Regions from separate parts of the Paenibacillus sp. J22R160 genome, predicted to be linked through region 1. Evidence: riboswitches for the same ligand, from Rfam matches in the RefSeq annotation. Region 1 holds a riboswitch; each other region holds the start of a gene.
What was found. A riboswitch is a leader RNA that binds a small molecule or an ion and turns the genes downstream of it on or off. The one in region 1 is predicted to bind cyclic di-AMP.

Region 1 (5,492 bases):
ATCAACATCATATGACGTAGAGACATTCGTTGATTGGACGTATGCCCTGATTTCGCAATGGAAAGCGCCTAATTAGGCGTAGGTATTGTTAATGATTTTCCAGTATACTTAAGCTTGAGGTGATACATAAATGAATGAAATTCGAGCATTAGAACAACAGGAAGTGCCGGAGAGTCTTGCTTTATCCCAGTTTGCTTTTCAATATGAGCTGAGCGCAGAGGAGCAGGAAGAGCGGGGTAATTGGACAGATCCAAAGCAAATTTGGGGCTATTTTGTTCAGGGTAAGCTAGCAGCGAAGCTTCAAATTAATCCATTTCATACGTGGCTCAATGGCGAGCGTTTTGCCATGGGCGGAATTGCGGGAGTAGCGACGTGGCCGGAGTACAGGCGTAATGGGATGGTCGCGAAGCTGATCCTTCAAGCACTCAAGGTCATGAAGGAGCAAGGGCAGACGCTTTCCTTTCTATCCCCATTTAAGTTTGAATTTTATCGGAAATATGGCTGGGAGACGTATATTGATTACCTGAAATATGAAATTCCTGGGGATAAGCTTCCTAAATTTCATGCCTCGGAAGGCAGTTCTATCGTTCGTGTGACGAAGGAATGGGAGTTATTGAATCCTATTTATGAGCAATATGCCCAGCAATTCAATGGCATGTTGAAGCGGGACGCTAATTGGTGGAACAACAAATATTTTAGAAACAAAAAAGGTATGGTAGCCCTCTATGAAAATGCGCAGGGCGAACGGACGGGGTATGTTTTTTATCAAGTGAAAGAGTTTACGGCAATCATTCATGAGATGGTGTTTTTAGATGAAGAAACAAGACGTGGGTTATGGAAGTTCATAGCGGATCATGATTCAATGATCTCCAAGGTGGAGGTTAAAGCGCCAATCGATGATCAACTGACTTTCTTAGTTCATGACCCTAAGTTTAAGCAAGAGAAAATAACATACTTTTCAGCGCGTATTGTAGATGTTGAAGCTTTCCTTAAGCAATATAGGTTTGAACTGCGCAAGGAAGTTGAACCGATCTATTTGAGGATTTCTGACCCGCATGCTGATTGGAACGACGGCATTTTCAAATTACAATTTACAGACAACGGGGAAAAAGCGCAGGTAACCAAGTTAGCTGAGGGTGAGCAACTAGCTGATGACCAGCTACTGACCTGTAGTATACAAACGCTGACAGCCTTATTTATGAGTTATCAAAAAGCGGGCTTTATGGCTAGAATTGAGCGGCTTCAAGGCTCGAAGGAGCTAGTTACGAGGTTGGAAGCAGCTATTCCGCAGCGGACGACGTATTTGGCGGATTTCTTTTAGATGAATCAGTCCCGGTGTTCCGGGGCTGATTTTTTATTTGGAGGGAACTACAGTCCGCTATCTCTCGGAAAAGGATGGTTTTGACATGTAAGGGAAACTACAGTTCGCTATTTTGCCGATTTCACCTGAAAATTACATCATTGATGGCAAATAAGAGCCGGTAGCTCCGTTCCGAAAGAGAAATGCTCAATTTTCCTCCAATAGCGGACTCCAGTTCCTTTGAGGCGATTCGATCAAGTAGATTTGGAGAGCCCGGAGTTGCAGGGCAGTTTATGTGAGGCTCTCAGTAGCCGTATGTTCGCCAAAATTAAAAAACCCGTGATCATCACGGGTTTAGTTTGTACACCTTAACAGTTTGGAAGCCGAATTTGCGTAAAGATTGCTTGGAGCCTGGAACAAAAATATCAACGCGTTTACCTTTGATTGATCCGCCAGTATCCGTTGCATAAGCATACATGCCGCCTTTCGGCAGGCCGTTGAAATCATAACCTTCTATATAGAGCTTAGATCCAAGTGGAATAACAGATGGATCTACAGCAACGGTTCCGATTCCTAATGGATTACCCATATAATCCAAAGCACCAAATCCGCCATTTTCAGATGGATCTGCCGAGTAGGCTGTTGACTCAAATAATTCATAATCAGGTGCGTGTTGATGGCCATCTTTACTTAGAATCGCTAGTTTGCTGCTTGCGTCCCATTGAACGGGGATGTCGGAAGCATTGCTTAGAAAGCGAAGTGGCACGTATACACGCCCGTTTTGGAACTCGGCATGTGTGTCCATCTCGACACGCGTGCTATCGATTTCGGCCTCTTTTTGACCTGACACTAAGGAAATAGAATGCTTGTCGTTGTTAAGGGTGACTTTGATTTCGTCGCCTTCCTTTTGCCATTGTACGTCATAACCCAGCTTCTCTGTTACGAAACGGATCGGTACTTGTGTTGCATGGTTGTCATCCAAATAAGGTTGTGCATCCGGAAATTGAACCAGGTCATCATTGACTTGAACTTTCACGTCCATACTCGCGGCTGCGTAAGCATGTCCCGAAAATAGGGAAAAAAAGCCCCCTGCCAAAACTGTGGCGGACACAGCAAGGCATGTTAACCCTTTTGTAAACAAATTCAATTGGAAATCCTCCTTCAAATGAGCCTCCGAGGTTAGTTGACGGGTTCGGGAAGAAGGTTCTCCCTAGTCTGCTCTGCGTACAGAGCAAATATTCACCCCATGTAAATCGTCCCCCGTACCGGCACTTTGTCTGTGCACCGGACTCGGCTTTAAATATTTTATCATTGATAGAATAAGAGAAACAACACCCAAAATATGGTTACAGGTCTTAGTGCGTACTGGACTTAGGTCTAGGTACAAAAACAGTCGGGAGTCCGTTTTGACATGTTTGCATTTCGGCTACGATAGTAGCATGAAGATTACGCGAAGGGCGGTTGCAATTATGAGTATGAATCGATCGAAAAGCTGGGCATTCATTCTAATAGCAGTAGGCTTCCTCATTTGTATGCATCAAGTTGGTATGCATTTTCATGTAATGGGATTGTTGATTCCTGTGGTGATGGTGGGGCTTGGTTATGTCGGGATTACTAATGGAAAGAAGATTGGATGGGTTATTTTTGGAGTTGGCGCTTTGATTTTAATTACAAAATTATCTGGATTCCTCGCGATTGTGTTTGCTGTGTGGTTAATCTATTACGGCTATCGCATGCTGAAGAAGCAAAACGATTCGGCGGAGTTCAAACTTTAATCAATAGGAACTTAGGGGGTGTGGGATAATGAGCGTATTTCATCGTATTGGTAAAATGGCGGATATGGCCTGGCAGGAAGCAGCAAGCAAGCTGGACCTGCATGAACGGGGAGGTTGCCACTCCGACTCCGGACGCTCCGGAGGATCGCCGGGCATCGCCGAGCTGGAGGAGCGCTACGAGGAGGCGCTGCAGCGAACGATAGAGCTGCGCAAGCTAAGCGTCGACGCGGAGGAGATGGCACAGCTGCGTGCCGAGCAGGCCGAGCTGGCCATGCGCGCTGGCGACGAAGAGCTGGCGCGTCTAGCGCTGCAAGAGAAGCTGCGCTTGGAAGCTGCCTGCGAGCAGTACCGCGCGCAGTACGCGAGCAGCCAGGACGTCTGCCTGGCGCTCGCAGATGAGCTGGCGGCGCAGCGTGCCGGCCGCGCAGCAGGCGCTGGACAGCCGCGCAGCGGGCTGTCCAAGGAAGAAGCTCGCGAGGCATTGCGCGAGCTGGAAGCGACCGGCCGCGAGCTCGGCCGGGAAGCGCTGCAGGGCCTGCGCGTGGCGGGGCGCGTGTCGCGAGAGACGCTGAAGGAGGCTGGCAGCAACCTCCAGCAGGAGCTGCGCAAGCTTCAGCAGGATTGGCGCGACAAGAAATAAGCCTCGCGTGATTGTACTGCGCCGCGCAAAGCATGCGGCGCAGCCGAGTTCCGGCCTCCATTCCTCTTATCAGATCCTTGCTGGGCAAGGATTTGCATCTTGGAGGCTGTCCATTCTTATGGTATGCTAGGAATCTATAATGAACGAATTAATCGGCAGCCAGAGGAGGTGCAGAGATGGGCGAAGAAACCAAAAACAACCGCAACCGGAATACAGCCCTAGTGCTGATTGGCGCCGGTCTTTTTTTGCTTCTGGATCATACGATAGGCTTTTTCCCCATTCTTGCGATTATCCTCGTCTTGCTGGGCATTCATCGAGTCCGTTCCCGCAAAGACCGCAAAGGTTTTGTGCTCATCGGAGTGGGAGCAGTCATTCTGTTTGGCGATCATGTTACGATTGTTTTCGCTATTGTTTTGATTTCACTAGGGTTCTTTTTCATCCGTTCTAAGCAGGTGCATAAAGATGACACCTATATTCAGAAGCAGAAGCTGATGGATAGCGTCCGTCTGGGACGTGAGCCTTGGATCATGCGCAATAGTTCAACGTGGTATATTATTGGCGAGACCTATATCGATCTCTCGCTGGCCATTTTGGAGCAAAAGGAAACGACGCTTATCCTGCAAGGTGTGATAGGCGATGTTGATATAAAGGTACCAGATGATATTGGCGTTTCAGTAGGAGCTTCTGTCACCTTTGGTCAAATCCAAGTCGGCAGTGAGCGCGAGTCTGGCGTAATGAACAAATTGCATTGGCAATCGTCCAATTATGAGAGCTGCGACCACCGTGTGAAACTTGTGCTTTCTTATATCGTAGGAGATATTAAAATCAAAGTGATGTAACAATCTAGAGGAGGTTCAGCGCATATTGGACGGCTATAAACGAAGATTGACGAATATGATATGGCGCAGTATGGCTGAATCGATTATTTTTAGTTTCTTTGTATTTGGCGCTATCATTTATTTTATGAACTCACGTAATTTAATCACGCCATTTACGAGCTGGCAGGAAGGCGTGCAATTCGTTTTCATGGCCATCATTATTATCGGCGGCATTGGGGCTGGGTACGGTTATTGGAACAGCTCACGAATTACACGCCGGCTTGAGCCGCTTATGGAAACGATGATTTTGCTTGAAAAAGGGACTTTCACCCGCGAAGGCTTTCAGAACGGCGAAGACGAGATTGGACGCCTTGGCGAGCAGCTGGGTCGGATTATGAAGCGTTGGGAAGAGCAGGTTACATCGCTGCAGCGTTTATCTAACAATAATGCCGAGCTTGCGGAGAAAGCGAAACTGTCGGCTGTTATTGAAGAACGGCAGCGACTGGCGCGGGAGCTGCACGATGCGGTAAGCCAGCAATTGTTCGCGATCTCCATGACCGCAACAGCTGTTGGCCGGACATTGGACAAGGATTTCGAGAGAGCCAAACGACAGATTCATTTGATCGAGGAGATGGCATCTGTAGCGCAATCGGAGATGAGGGCACTGCTGCTGCATCTAAGGCCTATCCATTTGGAAGGGAAACGATTGTCCGAAGGGCTTGTTGAGCTTCTCAAAGAGCTGGCGGCCAAGGTGCCGATGGCAATTACATGGGATATGGACGAAGAGATTCGTTTAAATAAAGGCATTGAGGATCACCTGTTCCGTATTGTACAGGAAGCTCTCTCGAACGCATTACGTCATTCCAAAGCGAATAAGCTCGAGGTCAAGCTGCTGCACCGCGCTGACGGCGTTCGTCTGGCGATCCGGGATGATGGTGTCGGGTTTGAACTGGATGCGA
Region 2 (5,492 bases), on a different contig from region 1:
CACACGCAGCCGGATGACGGCAGAGTCAACGTTCGGCTGCGGCACAAAGACGGTGCGCGGCACGATCGTGACAAGCTCCGGCTCGCAGTGGAACTGCACGGCAATGCTGAGGCTGCCGTAATCTTTGGTGCCCGGGCGGGCCGCCATGCGGTCGGCAACCTCTTTTTGAATCATCACGACGATGTTCTCCAGGGGAAGCTTCTCTTCGAGAAGCTTCATAATAATCGGCGTCGTGATGTAGTACGGCAGATTGGCGACGACACTGACGCCATCAAGCCCGTCAAAATGCTGCCGGAACAATGCCGGCAGGTCGGTCTTCAAAATATCGCCATGCACGACACTCGCATGGGGATAAGGCTCTAGCGTCTCTTCTAGGATAGGCAGGAGACGCTGATCGATCTCCACGGCCAAGACGCGCCCTGCGAGCTTGGCCAGCTGCTGGGTGAGCGCCCCGATGCCAGGGCCGACTTCCAGCGCGCCTTTGTTAGGCCCAAGCTCAGCAGCCGAAACGATCTTGCTCAGGATGTTCTGGTCAATCAAGAAGTTCTGACCCAAACTCTTTTTGAGCACAAGATTGTGCTTTTTAATCATTTGTTTCGTCTTACTAGGTGTTGCGACATCTTCTGCTGTTACAATCACTTCGTTGCCGGGTATAGTCATTTTGTAGCCCTCTTTTATCTATAGGTTCTGAATTCCACTATATTTCACGATAACTGCGGTTCCAGCTGCTCCAAGGCAGCTTCAAATTCCTCACGCGAGATCTGGAACATCGCACATCGCTTATAAAATTGTTTGCCATTGCAGTAACCGATGCCAAGCGCGTTGCCAACGACAAGTCGGCGGGAGGCTGCCTCCGGATGAACGATCAGACCGGCGGCTATGAGATCCTCCATGGTAAGCTGTGACACAGCCCCGTCGTACTCTGTCCGCAGGTTCTGGAGCGCTTCCCGGACAATCTCCGGCGCTGCGTTCTCCACGCCAATGTCGCCTTTATACTCAGCCTGCTGCTGCGTGATAAAAGCATGCTTGCAGCCTGGCACCTTGGCCGCCACAATCTTCCGAATCCGTTCACCTGCGTGATCCGGATCCGTAAAAATAATGACGCCTCTGCGCTGCTGCGCGAGGGCTATTCGCTTCAATACGGCTTGCCCGATGGCGGAGCCGCCTGTCTCTATCGTATCCGCCTCGACAGCTCGGCGAATAGCTGCCGTGTCGTCCTTGCCTTCGACGACAATGACTTCTTTAATCATAATCGGTTCCCTTCCCAGTACGCAGAAAAAGAAGAGGGGTTCCCTCTTCTTTCGCCCAGGCTGCTTGCCTGGCAACGTATATTGACATTGTTCCCGCTGAAATAGACGTTTACACGTTAATTTTCAGACGGCTTTTTCGGTCCTACAACATAGACCGTGTACCCTTGCTTCGTTCCGAATTTATTGGCGTAACCATGATCTTCAAAGTAGACATCGATCATTTGGCCTTTCACACCGCTACCGATATCTTCAGCACGACGGAAGCCAACACCCTCAATGTAAACCCACCATCCCAGTGGGATAACTTTCGGATCGACCGCAATCGTTCTGCCCTCAGTAACCGTAGTTCCTGTATACGTCTTACCGTACCCAGGAGAACCTTCGGATTTCCCTGTTGAATCGGCTCCCGCTGAATAAGCCGTGAGCTTCACATTCTTCAAGATTTGTTTATACCCGAATGTTACACCATTCTTAGAAACCTCATCCACACTAGGGGATGATGCCGATAGAACAACAACGGGATTCTTCGTGCCAACCGACACGACTTTCTTAATGCTTTGTTCCTGTACTTCTTGACCTACAACAGCTTCAGCAATTAACATGCCATCTTCGTAAGTCTTTTCTTTCTTTTTCAGAAGTACGCCCTCTTTACCTTCTTGAACGACCTGCTCTTTACCCTTAAGCAGCGATGCATCACTTTTCTTCTCCGTGTCGAATGCGATCGGCTCTGTTACTTCTTCCGTCTCTTTTTTCACACGGACGATTTTGATCTCATCGCCTGTGCTTAAAGAGGATGTCGGTTCGGGAGTCAGCTTATCGTGCTCCCCAAGTGCAATATGTAAACGTTGCAATGCACTTTCAACCGTTCTTGCAGTTGTGTAAACAGTGGTGGTCTTTCCATCAGCAGTCAATTGAATTGGAGAAGCGTGCTCGATGACGAATTTGTCCCCACCCTTGATTGTAGCTGTAGGGTCTGCAGATATTTCATCGTGTTCACCAATCGTTATGGCTTGTTCATCCAGTAGGCGTTGCAGGACCCATTGCTTCGTATGCACAACGGTTTCTTGTCCATTCACAACCACGGATACGCTCTTGGTAGCCGTACCGTACAACAACACCAAAAACATGAAAGTCATTGCGATTGAGATTATAGCCAGGCTTAAAATCAAACGCAAGTTTTCATGCTTCCATCGCAATGCGAAGGACATGCTGGATGATCGTTTTACATGGGTCTCGCTAAAAGAGATACTGCCCACTTCTTCGGTCCTCCTTCAAAGCCTCGCCGCCAGGTTACAGCATGATTAAATTTGACGCGACTAAGGTTTTTAATTTAACTTAACGTGTCGTCCATCGGCAGCTGCTTAGAAACGGCTGCATTCTGGTCGTCCCGCCCCGCTTTGCTATTCATCATCCTTTGAGTTCCGGGCTACGATTAGTCGTCCGAAGTAGTTATAAGTCCTTATGGGGACAAAAAGCCAGCAAGAAGAGGACTCTTCTCGCTGGCTTAGTTTGCATAGTAAAATACACAAATAGCACGCACGACAATCGTTACCTCTCTTACGCTTACGAGGTTAGCTGACGGATTCGGACGTGAGAGTCGCCCTACTCAGACGTAAACTTCCGTTAACGTCCAAGATTCACCCCTGTTACTCACTCTGTTCACTTCGTCAGCGATACCGCTTTATAAGCTTACAGTGGTTCCCCCGTTCCCATAATTGGAACTCAGCGAATGGAAAAATGGCAAATTGGTTATTAAGTTATTATGAAAAGTATATTACGCTGTTAATCTCTGCCTGTAAAGGGATTAACACCTACTAAAAAGGGCTAAATCAATTAAAAATAGCTTATTTTCGAAATAAAAGCACTTTTTATCTACATTTATCTCACTATAACGTACGATTACTAAGTTTCTTCGCGTTTTCACTCTTAAACTAGGCTTCCAAACTAAATTTGTTTATAATTATCAGGTATGAAACCTATGTTTAAATTCCAATAATTAGATATTTAGGGAGGCACTGAGATGGGGCCCATATTACAAGTCGACTCTTTATTCGGGGGATATTTACCAAATAAACCTGTTCTTCATGACCTCACATTTTCGATCCGTCAGGGTGAAATGATGGGGTTGATCGGACTGAATGGCGCAGGAAAAAGTACAACCATCAAGAACATTCTTGGTCTGCTTCAACCGCAAAGGGGTTCAATCCGAATTAACGGCTTGACGCTAGCCGAAGATCCGCTGCCTTACCGTGCCACTTATGCTTATGTACCCGAAAGTCCAGAGCTATATGAAGAGCTTACAATTCGGGAACACCTGGAGTTAACCGCCATGGCATACGGCTTATCGAGAGAAGACTATCTCTCCCGTTCACAAGCGCTTCTGGAGCAGTTTCACATGCAGGACAAGCTCAACTCCTTCGCAAGCCATCTATCCAAAGGAATGAAGCAAAAGGTCATGATCATGAATGCGTTCTTGATCGAACCTTCTCTCTACATCATTGATGAACCTTTTCTCGGGCTCGATCCGTTAGCAATCCGTTCATTACTGGAGTTAATGGTCAAAATGAAGCGACATGGCGCGTCATTCCTCATATCCTCGCATATTTTGTCTACGATTGAAAAATATTGCGATAACTATGTCGTCCTTCACAAAGGACATATGGTCGCTCAAGGTGATTTAGTCGAATTACGTCAGCAAACTGGGCTCCAGCAAGCGTCACTGGACGACATCTTTTATAAGCTTGTAAAAGGAGAACTGGTATGAAGGCGATGGACATGGACACCCGTGCCCTATGGCAGAAGAGATTTGAACATTATATGAAGGAATCCATGGGCTACCTGCAGTATGCAGCGCGCAGCAACTTTTTTGGCTTCCTGTTATTTCTTGTCATCCTTTCTTCCTATTATTATGCAAAAATACTACAGCGCCTTCCGACAGATTATCCTTATCTGTGGATCGTCCTATTACTGCTTGTACCTTTGTTATCCTCAAGCCCGATTCGCACACTAGTAAGAAGTGCAGACCGTATGTTCCTAATGAGGATTGAACACCAGATGGGTCCTTACTTCCGTGGCGGATTCATGTACAGCTTAGTGCTGCAAGCATTTTGGACATTTCTGGCGTTGGTTGTACTATGGCCCTTGTATCATCACTGCCTCGGTCATGCCGAACAGCATTTCTTATGGATGCTTGCTTCGCTTCTATTAATGAAGGTAGCCAACTTATTGGCTAGTTGGCAAGAAAGCCGATTCACCCATGAGCGTGCGAGAAGGGCTTCCATCACCTTCCGCTGGATAGCAACAGCCGCTCTGATTTCTCTGCAATTTCTTACAAGCGTTCTCTGGGCCAGCGGTGCTGCTCTTGTACTTACATTGGCTTGGTTAACAGCTGCGCATTACATATCCAAATACTATATCGGGTGGGACTATCTCATAGCGAAGGAAAGGCAGCAGCAGGCACGGCTTTATGCCTTTTTCAACTGGTTCGTGGATGTACCGCAGTTGGGAACGCGAATAGCCCGCCGAAGCTGGATCAGCGGGGTCACAAGATTTATTCCTTTTAAACAGGATGCAGCTTATCTGTACCTATATATGAAAACATTTCTACGAACGGAGCTATTCGCGATGGTATTACGTATATCCTTACTGGGCACATTAGCCATCGCCGTTTCAAGCAGCAGCACAGCTCGACTTCTCATCTTCTTTATCGCTTTAGTCATTTCCATGGTTCAACTGACGCCACTTGAGCGTTCACACCGCTATACCTTTTGGCTTGACATGTACCCGCTCAACCGTCAGCTGAAAGCCGGCTCCTTGGCCTTCATCATCTGGTCAGCCTTACTGCTAGAATTATGTATGCTCTCGGTTCCGTTATTAATTCGATCTTCACCTATCTACATTGTCGTACCGCTCATCGGTTTCCTCTTTATCTCGCTCAGCTGCGGAGTCTTGCTTCGACGGAAATTTGCAAAGAACGCTTTACTTGAGACCTAATAAGGCGATAGCGTTGTTTGTCGTTATTTCTGCAAGCTCTTCCAGACTCAAGCCTTTAATTTCCGCGGCCGTTTCGGCTACCAACCGAACATAAGCCGATTCATTGCGTTTGCCGCGGAAAGGATGCGGGGTCAAGTAAGGAGCGTCCGTCTCAATTAGCAAGCGGTCCAAAGGAACCTGCGCCAGCACTTCCTTGGGCTGCCTTGCATTCTTGAAGGTAACAGGTCCCCCGAAGGAAATATGAAAATT
Region 3 (5,492 bases), on a different contig from region 1:
GCTTGCTAGCCGGGGGCTCCTTGCTGGTGGATTACATCCTAACTGTGGCGGTCAGCATCTCGGCGGGGACAGACGCTATTACTTCGGCCTTCCCGCAGCTCCATCCTTACAACGTGAATATTGCTACTCTGCTCGTTGTCGCCATAACGATACTGAATCTTAGAGGAATCACCGAGTCAGCCTCCATCTTGGCATATCCCGTCTATTTATTCATTTTGGCGTTGTTTATATTAATCTGCGTAGGCTTATATAAGGGGCTGACCGGAACAGTCACACCTGAGATGCATGCGACTATGGGGACGCCGGTTGCTGGAATTACACTGTTCTTGTTATTAAAAGCTTTCGCATCCGGCAGCTCGGCCTTAACGGGTGTTGAAGCGATCTCGAATGCGATTCCAAACTTTAAAGCGCCAGGACCGAATAATGCCTCCAAAACCCTAGCGGCTATGGGCTTGCTGCTTGCCATATTGTTCTCGGGCATTGTGTATTTGGCTTTTGCCTACGGCATCGTACCCAAAGCTGAGGAAACCGTAGTCTCACAAATTGCCTCCCAAACATTTGGGAGGAATTATATGTACTACTTCATCCAAGGCACCACCGCGATGATCCTTGTGCTTGCCGCCAATACGGGGTATTCGGCATTTCCGTTACTCGCTGTTAATTTGGCCAGGGACAAATATATCGCTAGAATGTTTACGATCAGAGGAGATCGACTGGGGTATTCGAACGGGATTATTTTCCTGGCGATTATGTCGATCATTCTGATTATCGTGTTTAAAGGCAGGACAGAACATCTTATTCCGCTGTATGCCGTTGGCGTGTTTATTCCCTTTACGCTGGCACAAACAGGGATGCTGGTGAAGTGGGTACGCAAGAAGCCCAAAGGCTGGATCGTCAAGCTAACGATCAATTTGATTGGCGCTTTGATTAGCTTTACCGTGATGCTGATCTTTTTTATCACAAAGCTGGAGCAGGTATGGCCTGTGTTTATATTCCTCCCCTTGATTGTTTATACGTTCCATAAAATCAAAAAGCATTACGAGGCCGTGGGTGAGCAGCTCCGAATCACGACGTGTGAGCCTTCTATTCCGATCAAAGGCAATGTGATGATCGTGCCTGTCGCGGGCATTACACATGTCGTGGAAAATTCCATGAATTACGCCAAATCGCTGGCGCCGGACCAGATTATCGCTGTGTATGTGGCCTTTGATCGAGAGGCCGAGAAGCAGTTTCAAGAGAAATGGGCGTGTTGGCAGCCGGATGTACGATTAGTCACGCTGCATTCTCACTACCGAAGCATCATTCAACCGTTGACGAAGTTCATCGATACCGTGGAACATAAGGCGAATGAGTCGAATTTCCGGGTAACCGTCTTAATTCCACAGTTTATTCCCAAACGAAACTGGCAGCACATTCTCCATAATCAGTCCAGCTTGCTGATCCGCGCGTTTCTGCTGTACAGACGGGATCTCATCGTGACGACGGTACCGTATCATTTGAAAAAGTAGATAGGATAAATCAATAAAAAGTACAGGATTCGGCGATAATTCGCCGTTTCTGTACTTTTTTTACGTGTTAGGCTTCCCTACATCGTAGGGCTCCCTGTTTTTATTGTTTTCTCCATGTGGTGCTCTCTTTGCACCCGTCGGATGAAGGCTTGAAGTTCTTGCTCGGTTTCACATACAGCGGCATGTTCCAACCAAAGGAAAAACCTCTTTTTACAGATGGCAGAAGCATGCAGCGGAAAGGTTTCTCTTGATTTGATGACATACAATCCGGCTGGAACGTTCTTCCACGGCGATGTGAAATTCATACGGATCGATAGCCTTGATCGCTTCTCCCAGTCCTGCTCTTTTTGTTTATTTCGTATGGACCTGTACATGTTCATGATTACGTAGTGCTCGGAGATCTCGGCCCATTTGTAGTATCCAGCTTGCTGCGCTTTTTGAACAATCTCAGGCTTCTCCTTACAAAACCAGTAACCGACAATGACAGGGAAACGGTTATCTTCTTCTAGCCATAAGACGCCGAACCACTCGTAAGTTAATGAAACCGGATTTAACGCTTGTGGGACTATCCCTAAATAATAACGGGGAGTGGAAGCCATCGTAATTTCTCCTTTACACGTAAGACCTGACAGAAATAATGTGTGTGTTCTGCTCCTCAATTGTAAGGCTGAGAGTAGTAAAAATGGGGTAAAGAAAAGGGGGGAAACACATAAAAAAAAGATAAAAATGCCGAAAACGGAAGAAAATCGAAGCATGAATATCGAAAATGAATGCTTTCTTTAATTGCAAGCGCATCCATAAGTCATTATGGCAAATAAGAGATCGCGGTTCGTTTTACAAGACGGAGGTCAAGGCGTAAGATTCAGAGCATCAACTTCACATCAAGTTGAAAACGCTGAGTCCCCGCAAGGGGAACGGGGGAACCAATAGAGGACGATTGTAGCATCAACGTCTTCGCGGGGTGAATCCAAAAGCAAGCTCCAGCTTGCCAAGGTAGGGCGCTTCCAAGCCCGAATCCGACAGCTAACCTCGTAAGCGTATTGGGAGAGAGCCAACGTTCTATTGTGCTAATTACAGCTTGTGTATACAAGCTGCCAAGAAGCCCGAGAGCAGAGATTCTCTGCTCGCAGGCTTCTTTTTGTTGTTCAAAAATTGAGGAGAGTGAATCTACGAATGGTTCCCGAATGCAAAATTACCCGAATTGAATGCTATCGCTTTGATGATGAGTTATCTGACAAACTGCTGCCTGGGCATGGCCGCGACTGCCATTGCGGAATGCTTTCAATCTCAACAAGTCTGGGAACGAGCGGTTTAGGTGATTATGAAATTCCTTGCGGTAACCTGAAGGGGGATTTCGTTCAATGGGCTGTGGTCTTTCAGAAGCTCAAAGGGCTTTCACTTGAGGATGGTTTGCAGTATGTCCATCAGAAAAAAGAGGCATGGGGAGAAGTAAGGACGCATGTTATGGAATCGGCATTAACGGATTTAGCTGACAAGCTTCAACATAGATCTATAGGTAAAAAAGAGCTGGATGTATTATCAGATCGCACTTATATTTTTGACCATTCAGAGGCTTATGTCTCTTTCTAAGCATCGCATTTTTATGCTTTTTTTATATGCGAGCTATAGATTCTTTACCTCATTTTTATACCGTTCAGCGTTACAATGAGTCAGGTAAGAAAGGAAGCGATGAAAGTCATGCAAAGCGATTTGCTGCTCATAGCTGCGCCTACTAAGGCAGGCGAAGACTTCATGAAACAAATAAAATTGAGTGGTTTTCCTTTTGTTGCATTAACAAACAATAAGTTGGAAAAACTCAAGTTAGAAGGGCAGGGAGTAAAAAAAATCATGCAGGTGGATACGTCGATAAAGGCTGAATCCATCATTCCCGATTATCCGATCGGAAGCATCATTTTGTTCGAGGAGAGTTTGACGTTATGCTGCCGCTACATTCAAATATGCCGCAGTTGGACTTCAGGGCCAATGTATGTGGTTACCCAAAGTATAAATCCCAGATTAATTTACAAAGGGTTAGGCGCTGACTACGTTATTTATTCGAAAAACGGTGATGTGAAGTTCCTTCTATCCTCTTTATTACAAACAAATAAATTAGGTACTGTCTGATTGGAGGAGGTGCGTTATGTACAACGATGTAACAATGATTATATTAATGGCATTAACCTTTCTTGGATTCTGGGGATTTATGAAATTTTGTGAAAAAGCGTAAGCTTATGCTTTCGATGCAAGCTTTTGAATAGGAGGCAACCAAATGATTGTGATTGGAATAATTGCGCTAGCTATGATGGTGTATCTTGGCTTTGTACTAGTGAAGCCGGAGAAATTTTAATGGATAAATTAGAGCTTAAGTAAGCAGGGGGAGAACCTACTATGGGTATGGGATTGTTACAAGTAATTGTCACACTGGTGATTATCATGCTTCTGGTGAAGCCGGTGGGCATTTACTTGGTGAAAGTATTTGGTTATGAAAAGAGTGGCCTGGATCGCGTGTTCGGTCCCTTTGAGCGTATGTCCTATCGCCTGATGGGTGTTAAAGAAGAAGAAGCGATGGGATGGAAAAAGTACTTAGGAGCCGTATTAATCGTCAATTTCGTCATGATGATCCTGATGTACGCCATATTCCGGCTTCAGAGTTATCTACCGCTGAATCCCGATGGGATCGGTAATGTATCGCCAACGATTGCTTTCAATACAGCGATTTCCTTTATTACAAATACGAACTGGCAAGCGTACAGTGGTGAAAATACACTGTCCTATTTCTCTCAAATGGTAGCCATTACCTTCCCGATGTTTACATCGGCGGCAACTGGATTCGCAGTAGCTGTAGCTTTTATCCGTGGATTAGTTGGCCGTCAAGATAATCTCGGTAACTTTTACGTAGATATGACGAGATCGATTACTCGTATCTTTTTGCCGCTTAGCTTCATTGTCGCTTTAATCTTAGTTTTTCAAGGCGTGCCGCAAACCTTGCTGGGTGCTGCGCAAGCGACAACGGTTGAAGGGGCTGAACAAACGATTACTCGTGGTCTAGTTGCTTCTTTGGAATCAATTAAGCATCTTGGCACCAACGGTGGCGGATGGTTCGGGACGAATGCTGCGCATCCGTTTGAGAATCCAACACCTTTCACCAACTTCATCCATATCATTTGTATGATGCTGTTACCTACAGCACTCGTGTATGCATTCGGATTAATGATTAAGAACAAGAAGCAAGGTTGGACCGTCTTTGCTGCCATGGGAATTATCTTCCTGGTTATGCTTGCGACGATATTCTATGCGGAGTATAAAGGCATAACTGCTGTAGATGCGCTGGGCGTCCATGGCAATATGGAAGGTAAGGAAGTTCGATTCGGATTATCCGAAACGGCCCTGTTCACAACCGTTACGACAGCAGCTACAACAGGTAGTGTGAATACGATGCATGAATCGCTTACACCTCTAGGAAGCATTGTTCCATTTGCGGAAATGATGTTAAATAACGTTTTCGGAGGTAAAGGGGTCGGCTTATTAAACGGATTGCTTTATCTCATCTTGTCCGTGTTCATTTGTGGACTGATGGTTGGACGTACGCCTGAATTTATGGGCAAAAAAATTGAAGGTAAAGAAGTGAAGCTGGCTGCGATCGCGATTCTGACGCACCCGCTCATTATTTTGGCACCAACAGCTTGGGCGCTTATTCGCCCTGAATCGGTCACTTCCATAGCGAATCAAGGCATGCACGGCCTTTCGGAAGTCCTGTACGCTTTCACCTCAGGTGCAGCCAATAACGGATCTGCCTTTGGTGGTTTGAGCGCGGGTACGAACTTCTATGCGATGAGCATTGGTCTTGTCATGTTGGTTGGACGATATATTTCCATTATCGCCATGCTCGCGATAGCAGGCTCGCTTGCTACTAAACGTGTAGTGCCGGTTACAACAGGTACACTTCGGACGAACACACCTTTATTTATGGGGATTTTGATCATG
Region 4 (5,492 bases), on a different contig from region 1:
GTCTTTCTCTGGATGGTTCATATGCGCCAAAACGATGGAACCGCTCCGAGCCTTTGTAAGTGCATTGTACACCTGCTCCGTGTTAAATGTAGCTCCAGCGTCGCCAAGCACGTTATAACCCGCCAGCTGGAAACCCAAGTCGTGGGCAATGTCGACAGCGATATCGTCGTAGAAGGCCGTGCCTGAGCGGAAAAATAAAGGCCGCTTTCCCGTCCGCTTCTCGATCTCATCCGCGTTCTCCGTTACTTCGCGAATCGCATCGCTCACATCTTTGGTTCCCGCGATGCCATAGGCGGCTTTGCCGTTCACGGAGAGCGGCCTATGTTCGTTCCCGTGGTTTTCGATCTCAAACAGCGGATCCCCCGCCAGCTTGGCAAATATATCCGGATTGGCACTAAGCCATCTCGCATTGACAAATAAGGTGGCTGGTATCTGCTCCTTGATCAAGTAATCGATCAGCTTCTCATCGTATCCGCTGCCTTCTGTGCCGCCGCAAGCGTCAAAGGTAAGGGCGATCACCTTATCCTGCGTTACAAGATGCGTCCGTACGCCGGGGATGTTCTCGCCCCATTTGTGAGGGGTGGCTATTTTGTACCTTTCTGCTAATGAAAGGGATCGTGTGGATCGTGTTGAAGATGCGAGCGCTGGCACAACTGCGGACGAGTCTGTTGTTGTATCCGATGGTGTCTCACCTGCTCTCTCTGGTGATGTCGCTGTCGGTTTCTCTGGTGCCACTTTGGGAACAGACGACGGTGAAAGCACCGGGCTGACGGTTGCCTCTACAACCGGCGTCGCAACTCCCTCTACCCCGCAACCTGAAAGCGCTATCACTACGCTTAAAAGAAAAAGGAAGCACACCAAGCGCTTCCTCATTTGTGTTTTCTCCAATCGAGCTTGCTCTTCTCCAGCAAGTGGCCAAAATCATTCTCCAGCCGTTTCTCCTCCGCCTTGCGCGCAGCCTCCGCTTCAGCCCTGGCAGCATCCTTACGAGCCTGTTCCTCTGCTTTCATCGCATCAGCTTGAGCTTTCAGGCCCGCTACGATATCAGGACGCAGCAAATCTTTGAGTGTCGCAGGTTTATCTTGCGCGCTAGGTTCAGCGATTGTGGTTGACGATTTCTTTTTTGCCATAAAGGGTCACCTCTGTTCCATTTCAACATCCGTTTTACCCTTTTATTGTACACCTCTACTCATGCAAATGATAGGGCACCGTCGCAACGACGATATCTTTATCGGCTTGCAGCTTCGAGCGTATACGTGCGGCAGACTGGTTGTGGAGCAGGCGGTGCCACCATTTTTTGGGCATGAACTGGGGCAGGATCACCATGATCGATTGCTTTTCCGATACATGCGTATCGACTCTTTCAATAAACTCTGCCAGTGGCTTCAAAATGGTGCGGTAACGGGATTTGAATACAACAAGCCGAACACCCGGGTCCCACTTATCCCATTTCTCCTGCATCGCTTCTTCATCCTCATCCGAAAATGATACGTAGAAAGCAATGACATTTGGAGATAAAGATTTCGCATAATTCAATGACTGCGCCACCACTCGGTGAATGCCTGCTACAGGCACTATGATCACAGGCTCTTTGGTGCATACGCGTTCTTGCGTGATATCAATGCGCAGCTGTTTGGCCACATCATCGTAGTGATTGCTAATTTTGGTTATTCCCCAAAGTAAAATCGGCGTCACAATAATAACAATCCAAGCACCTTCACTAAATTTGGTGATACAGAAAATAATCAGAACGGCAAGGGAAACGATTCCCCCTAAACCATTAATAACGAACTTGCCGATCCAGCCGGCCGGACGTTCTCTGAACCATTTGCGAACCAAACCGCTTTGGGCAAGAGTAAAAGATAAAAAGACGCCAATCGCATAAAGTGGAATGAGTGCATCGGTTTTTCCTTTGAAAATGACGAGCAAAATACTTGCCAAAACACCTAACGTTACAATCCCGTAGTGGAACGACAACCGATCTCCCCGGTACGAGAACATGCGCGGGAAGTTTTTATCCTGAGCCATAATGCTTGCCAAGATCGGAAATCCGTTGAAGCTCGTATTCGCAGCCAATACCAGGATCAGCATGGTGCCAATCTGTGTTGCATAATACATGGTTCCACGCCCGAATGCTTGCTCCGTAACCATCGACAAGACCGAGGTATGCCCGTGCGGATCAGGTGCAATCCCATAACCCAAGCTCAGCAAGGTGACGCCGCCAAAGACAATCGCCAGCAGAGTTCCGAGGGAAGCCAGGGTTCTCTTGGCATTTTTGACAGATGGCGTACGGAAATGCGGTACCGCATCGGAAATCGCCTCAATGCCTGTCACGGCCGAGCAGCCGGATGAAAAGGCTTTAAGGATGACAAACAATGTCAATGAGCTCGTCATGGAGCTGGGAACAACCTGGAATTCATGCGTGTTCATGGAACCTGTCAGCATATCGAAGATCCCTTTACCAATCAGGAGCAGTATGCACAGGATAAAAAAGTACGTTGGAATCGCAAACACGGTTCCGGACTCAGAAGTACCCCGCAAATTCAGCCACACCATCACCCAGACAAGCACTAAGGCTATGGGGACAATATAAGGCACTGTAACTGGGAAAGCGGACGTTATCGCCTGCACACCTGCCGAAATCGAAACCGCAACGGTTAACGTGTAATCAATCAGCAGTGAAACCCCAGTCAGTCTTCCCGACATCATGCCCAAATTTTCCTTGGCCACCATGTAGGCTCCGCCGCCCATCGGATAGGCCTCAATCACTTGGCGATAGCTTAAAACAAGAAGCATGATTAAAGCAATAATCGAGATTGCAATCGGCAATGAGAAAGCAAAAGCAGCAATTCCAACAGTCGCAAGCTCTAGCAAAATCTGCTCCGTGCCATAGGCCACTGAAGACAGGGCATCCGAAGATAGGATGGGCAGAGCCTTCCATACCTGCATTTTCTCAGATTCCAGCTCCGCCGATTTCAGCGGTTTACCGAATACAATCTTTTTCAATGAGTCACTTGTCATGCTGTGAAATTCCTCCAAATAACCTAGTTTTCAGCTTGATTTCCCATTTTTGAGCGCAAAAAAACACAAGGATAGACCTTGTGCTTAGCCACATGTTCTCCTTTCTCACGACCGCTTACGAGGTTAGCTGACGGGTTCGGGCTGCGAGAAATCTGCCCTAAAGGTAGCTGCCGCATGCGACAAGACGCACCTTACTCACCCCGTTGAAACCTATGGTTCCCCCGCTTTTCTGAATAGAAAATTAAGCGAAATATTCAACTGTTAACGTACGAGTTGATACTACTCTCTTATTGGCTCATAGTAAAGGAGAGAAAAATCTTAAAAAAGATTATTCCCTCCCCGCATTCTTTCGATAATCCGCTTACAATGGCATAATACTTTCGGTATCTCCCTTTTACTAGCTTATTGTCTGATTAAGTGGATTTTAGGGTATTTTGGCAAAATTAATTTCTCACATGACGCTTTCTTGTGGCTTGTTTTTGCTTAAAAATCATCTTTTTGCAGATGAGAGGGATGCCGCCGATGAGAAATAAATAGCGGGCATCGATCATTTTTTTGAGGAATGCGGCCAGCTTGCCTTTCACTTTTTTGACCCTCAGGATGCCAATAGCTTCTCCGCGACCAAGCGAGGCAACCGTCCCTTTGTAATCATAGGCAAAAGGTCGCAAGGGTTTCCCCCTCAGGGTATAGAGCAAGTTTGTTGCCGTATTATAGCCCTGCTGGACCGCGATTTGGGCATTGGCGGGGTATGGCGTGCCGTCTGGGCTCATGACAATCGAGCAATCTCCCGTAATAAAAACATCAGGGTGCTGCAAGGAACGCAAGTAGTCATCCACTTTGACCCTCCCGCGTTGGACGTGGAAGCCCGCATCCTGCAGCAAGGAATTCCCCCGAACACCGCCCGACCAAATGACAGTGCCGGCAGGAATGAATTGGCCATCCCCCAGGAGGACGCCTCCGGGCTCGCATGCCTTAATTGCGGTAGATAATTTATATTGAACCCCTTTGCGGCGCATCACTTCCATGCCGTATTCCACGAGGTCATTCGGCAGTCCTGGCGGCAAAGCGGTAGGCGACGCTTCGATATTAATGATCTGAACAAGTGAAGGATCGACGTCAAACATCTGGCAAAGATCAGGAATCCGATCCGCTAATTCTCCTACAAACTCCGTACCTGTGAAACCGGCGCCTCCAACGACAATGGTCAAGTACTCTGCATGCTTGGAATCCAATTTATATTTAGCGAACATGTACTGCGTATGCTGACGTATGAAACGAACACTGTTAATGCTATTAATCGTCATGGCGTGTTCACGCAGTCCCGGAATGCCAAAGGTCTCTGTCTCACTTCCAAGCCCCACAACCAGATAATCGTAAGCGAGGACTTCATCCGCCAGAACAACCTTCTTTTCCTCAGGCAAAATCTGCTGAACCGTCGCTTTGATGAAATGAATTTTCCGCTCATCGATCAGTTCCTTAATGGCAACACGCGCATTTTCATGATGATCAGTACCAGCTGCCGGCATATGCAAATGCGTCGTCATGTAGTGATAGTCGTGCTTATTCACCAGTGTGACAGCTATTTCATCTGCTTTGATCAGCTTCTGCAGCCTTATTGCGGTTACAAGCCCACCATAGCCAGCGCCTAGAATAACCACCTTCGGTTTACTCATTCGAATCCTCTCCTCCGATGAAATCATCTTTTTTCTATATGAAAAAGATCGACCAAACCATTCAAGGTTGTCATGTGAAAAAAATCACATAGTTATTCAGGGAATGCACATGGTTTGCTCATTTTTAGTATATGTGCCTCCTTGCGGAAAATCACTGGAATATTGCCCAGCTTGGTCAAAAAAGGCTGCGATGCTTGGTGGCTTTGTATGTGGCAGGCGGATTGAGTAGCAATTCGATGGTGTAAACGAACGATTGGAAAATAGCACTAGCGCGGCTCAGGTGAAGGAGCAGCGATTCAGCTGAGCGCGCACAAGGCCGTCTCACTGGGTGGAACGTAGCCGGGTGGGGTCGAGACGGCCTACTAGGCTGTCTCAGGCGAAGACAGTGCCCGTGCGGCAGCAAAAGCTAGCTGAGCGCGCACAAAAGGCCGTCTCACTGGGTAGAACTTAGCCGGGTGGGGTCGAGACGGCCGATTAGGCTGTCTCGAGTGAAGACGGTGCCCGTGCGGCAGCAAAAGCTAGCTGAGCGCGCACAAAAGGCCGTCTCACTGGGTGGAACTTAGCCGGGTGGGATCGAGACGGCCTACTAGGCTGTCTCGAGTGAAGACGGTGCCTGTGCGGCAGCAAAAGCTAGCTGAGCGCGCACAAAAGGCCGTCTCACTGGGTGGAACTTAGCCGGGTGGCGCCGAGACGGCCTACTAGGCTGTCTCGGGAGAAGACGGTGCCCGTGCGGCAGTACTGACTCACCCCACATTGGATGAAATCCAACGGCAGCACCCTCCTGAGGCGTAATCCCCG

Region 2: linked by a shared signal. The riboswitch ahead of AC58UW_RS30710 (resuscitation-promoting factor) and the one ahead of AC58UW_RS10435 (stalk domain-containing protein) in region 1 are both predicted to bind cyclic di-AMP.
Region 3: linked by a shared signal. The riboswitch ahead of AC58UW_RS24230 (hypothetical protein) and the one ahead of AC58UW_RS10435 (stalk domain-containing protein) in region 1 are both predicted to bind cyclic di-AMP.
Region 4: linked by a shared signal. The riboswitch ahead of AC58UW_RS16540 (APC family permease) and the one ahead of AC58UW_RS10435 (stalk domain-containing protein) in region 1 are both predicted to bind cyclic di-AMP.

What each region holds. Positions count from the first base shown of each region.
Region 1 is NZ_JCAUAU010000003.1:730,720-736,211, reverse strand. It holds gene AC58UW_RS10440 (GNAT family N-acetyltransferase) at 131-1,321, shown strand; gene AC58UW_RS10435 (stalk domain-containing protein) at 1,647-2,447, opposite strand; cyclic di-AMP (ydaO/yuaA leader) riboswitch at 2,454-2,606, opposite strand; gene AC58UW_RS10430 (LiaF transmembrane domain-containing protein) at 2,776-3,075, shown strand; gene AC58UW_RS10425 (PspA/IM30 family protein) at 3,104-3,715, shown strand; gene liaF (cell wall-active antibiotics response protein LiaF) at 3,892-4,554, shown strand; gene AC58UW_RS10415 (sensor histidine kinase) at 4,580-5,492, shown strand, end outside.
Region 2 is NZ_JCAUAU010000028.1:51,261-56,752, forward strand. It holds gene rsmA (16S rRNA (adenine(1518)-N(6)/adenine(1519)-N(6))-dimethyltransferase RsmA) at 1-660, opposite strand, end outside; gene rnmV (ribonuclease M5) at 705-1,250, opposite strand; gene AC58UW_RS30710 (resuscitation-promoting factor) at 1,367-2,506, opposite strand; cyclic di-AMP (ydaO/yuaA leader) riboswitch at 2,796-2,988, opposite strand; gene AC58UW_RS30715 (ABC transporter ATP-binding protein) at 3,271-4,014, shown strand; gene AC58UW_RS30720 (ABC transporter permease) at 4,011-5,243, shown strand; gene AC58UW_RS30725 (TatD family hydrolase) at 5,229-5,492, opposite strand, start outside.
Region 3 is NZ_JCAUAU010000015.1:107,126-112,617, reverse strand. It holds gene AC58UW_RS24240 (APC family permease) at 1-1,508, shown strand, start outside; gene AC58UW_RS24235 (hypothetical protein) at 1,586-2,107, opposite strand; cyclic di-AMP (ydaO/yuaA leader) riboswitch at 2,392-2,562, shown strand; gene AC58UW_RS24230 (hypothetical protein) at 2,682-3,098, shown strand; gene AC58UW_RS24225 (hypothetical protein) at 3,174-3,632, shown strand; gene AC58UW_RS24220 (potassium-transporting ATPase subunit F) at 3,778-3,855, shown strand; gene kdpA (potassium-transporting ATPase subunit KdpA) at 3,903-5,492, shown strand, end outside.
Region 4 is NZ_JCAUAU010000006.1:275,109-280,600, forward strand. It holds gene AC58UW_RS16530 (polysaccharide deacetylase family protein) at 1-873, opposite strand, end outside; gene AC58UW_RS16535 (YqkE family protein) at 870-1,130, opposite strand; gene AC58UW_RS16540 (APC family permease) at 1,186-3,021, opposite strand; cyclic di-AMP (ydaO/yuaA leader) riboswitch at 3,119-3,279, opposite strand; gene AC58UW_RS16545 (NAD(P)/FAD-dependent oxidoreductase) at 3,465-4,694, opposite strand.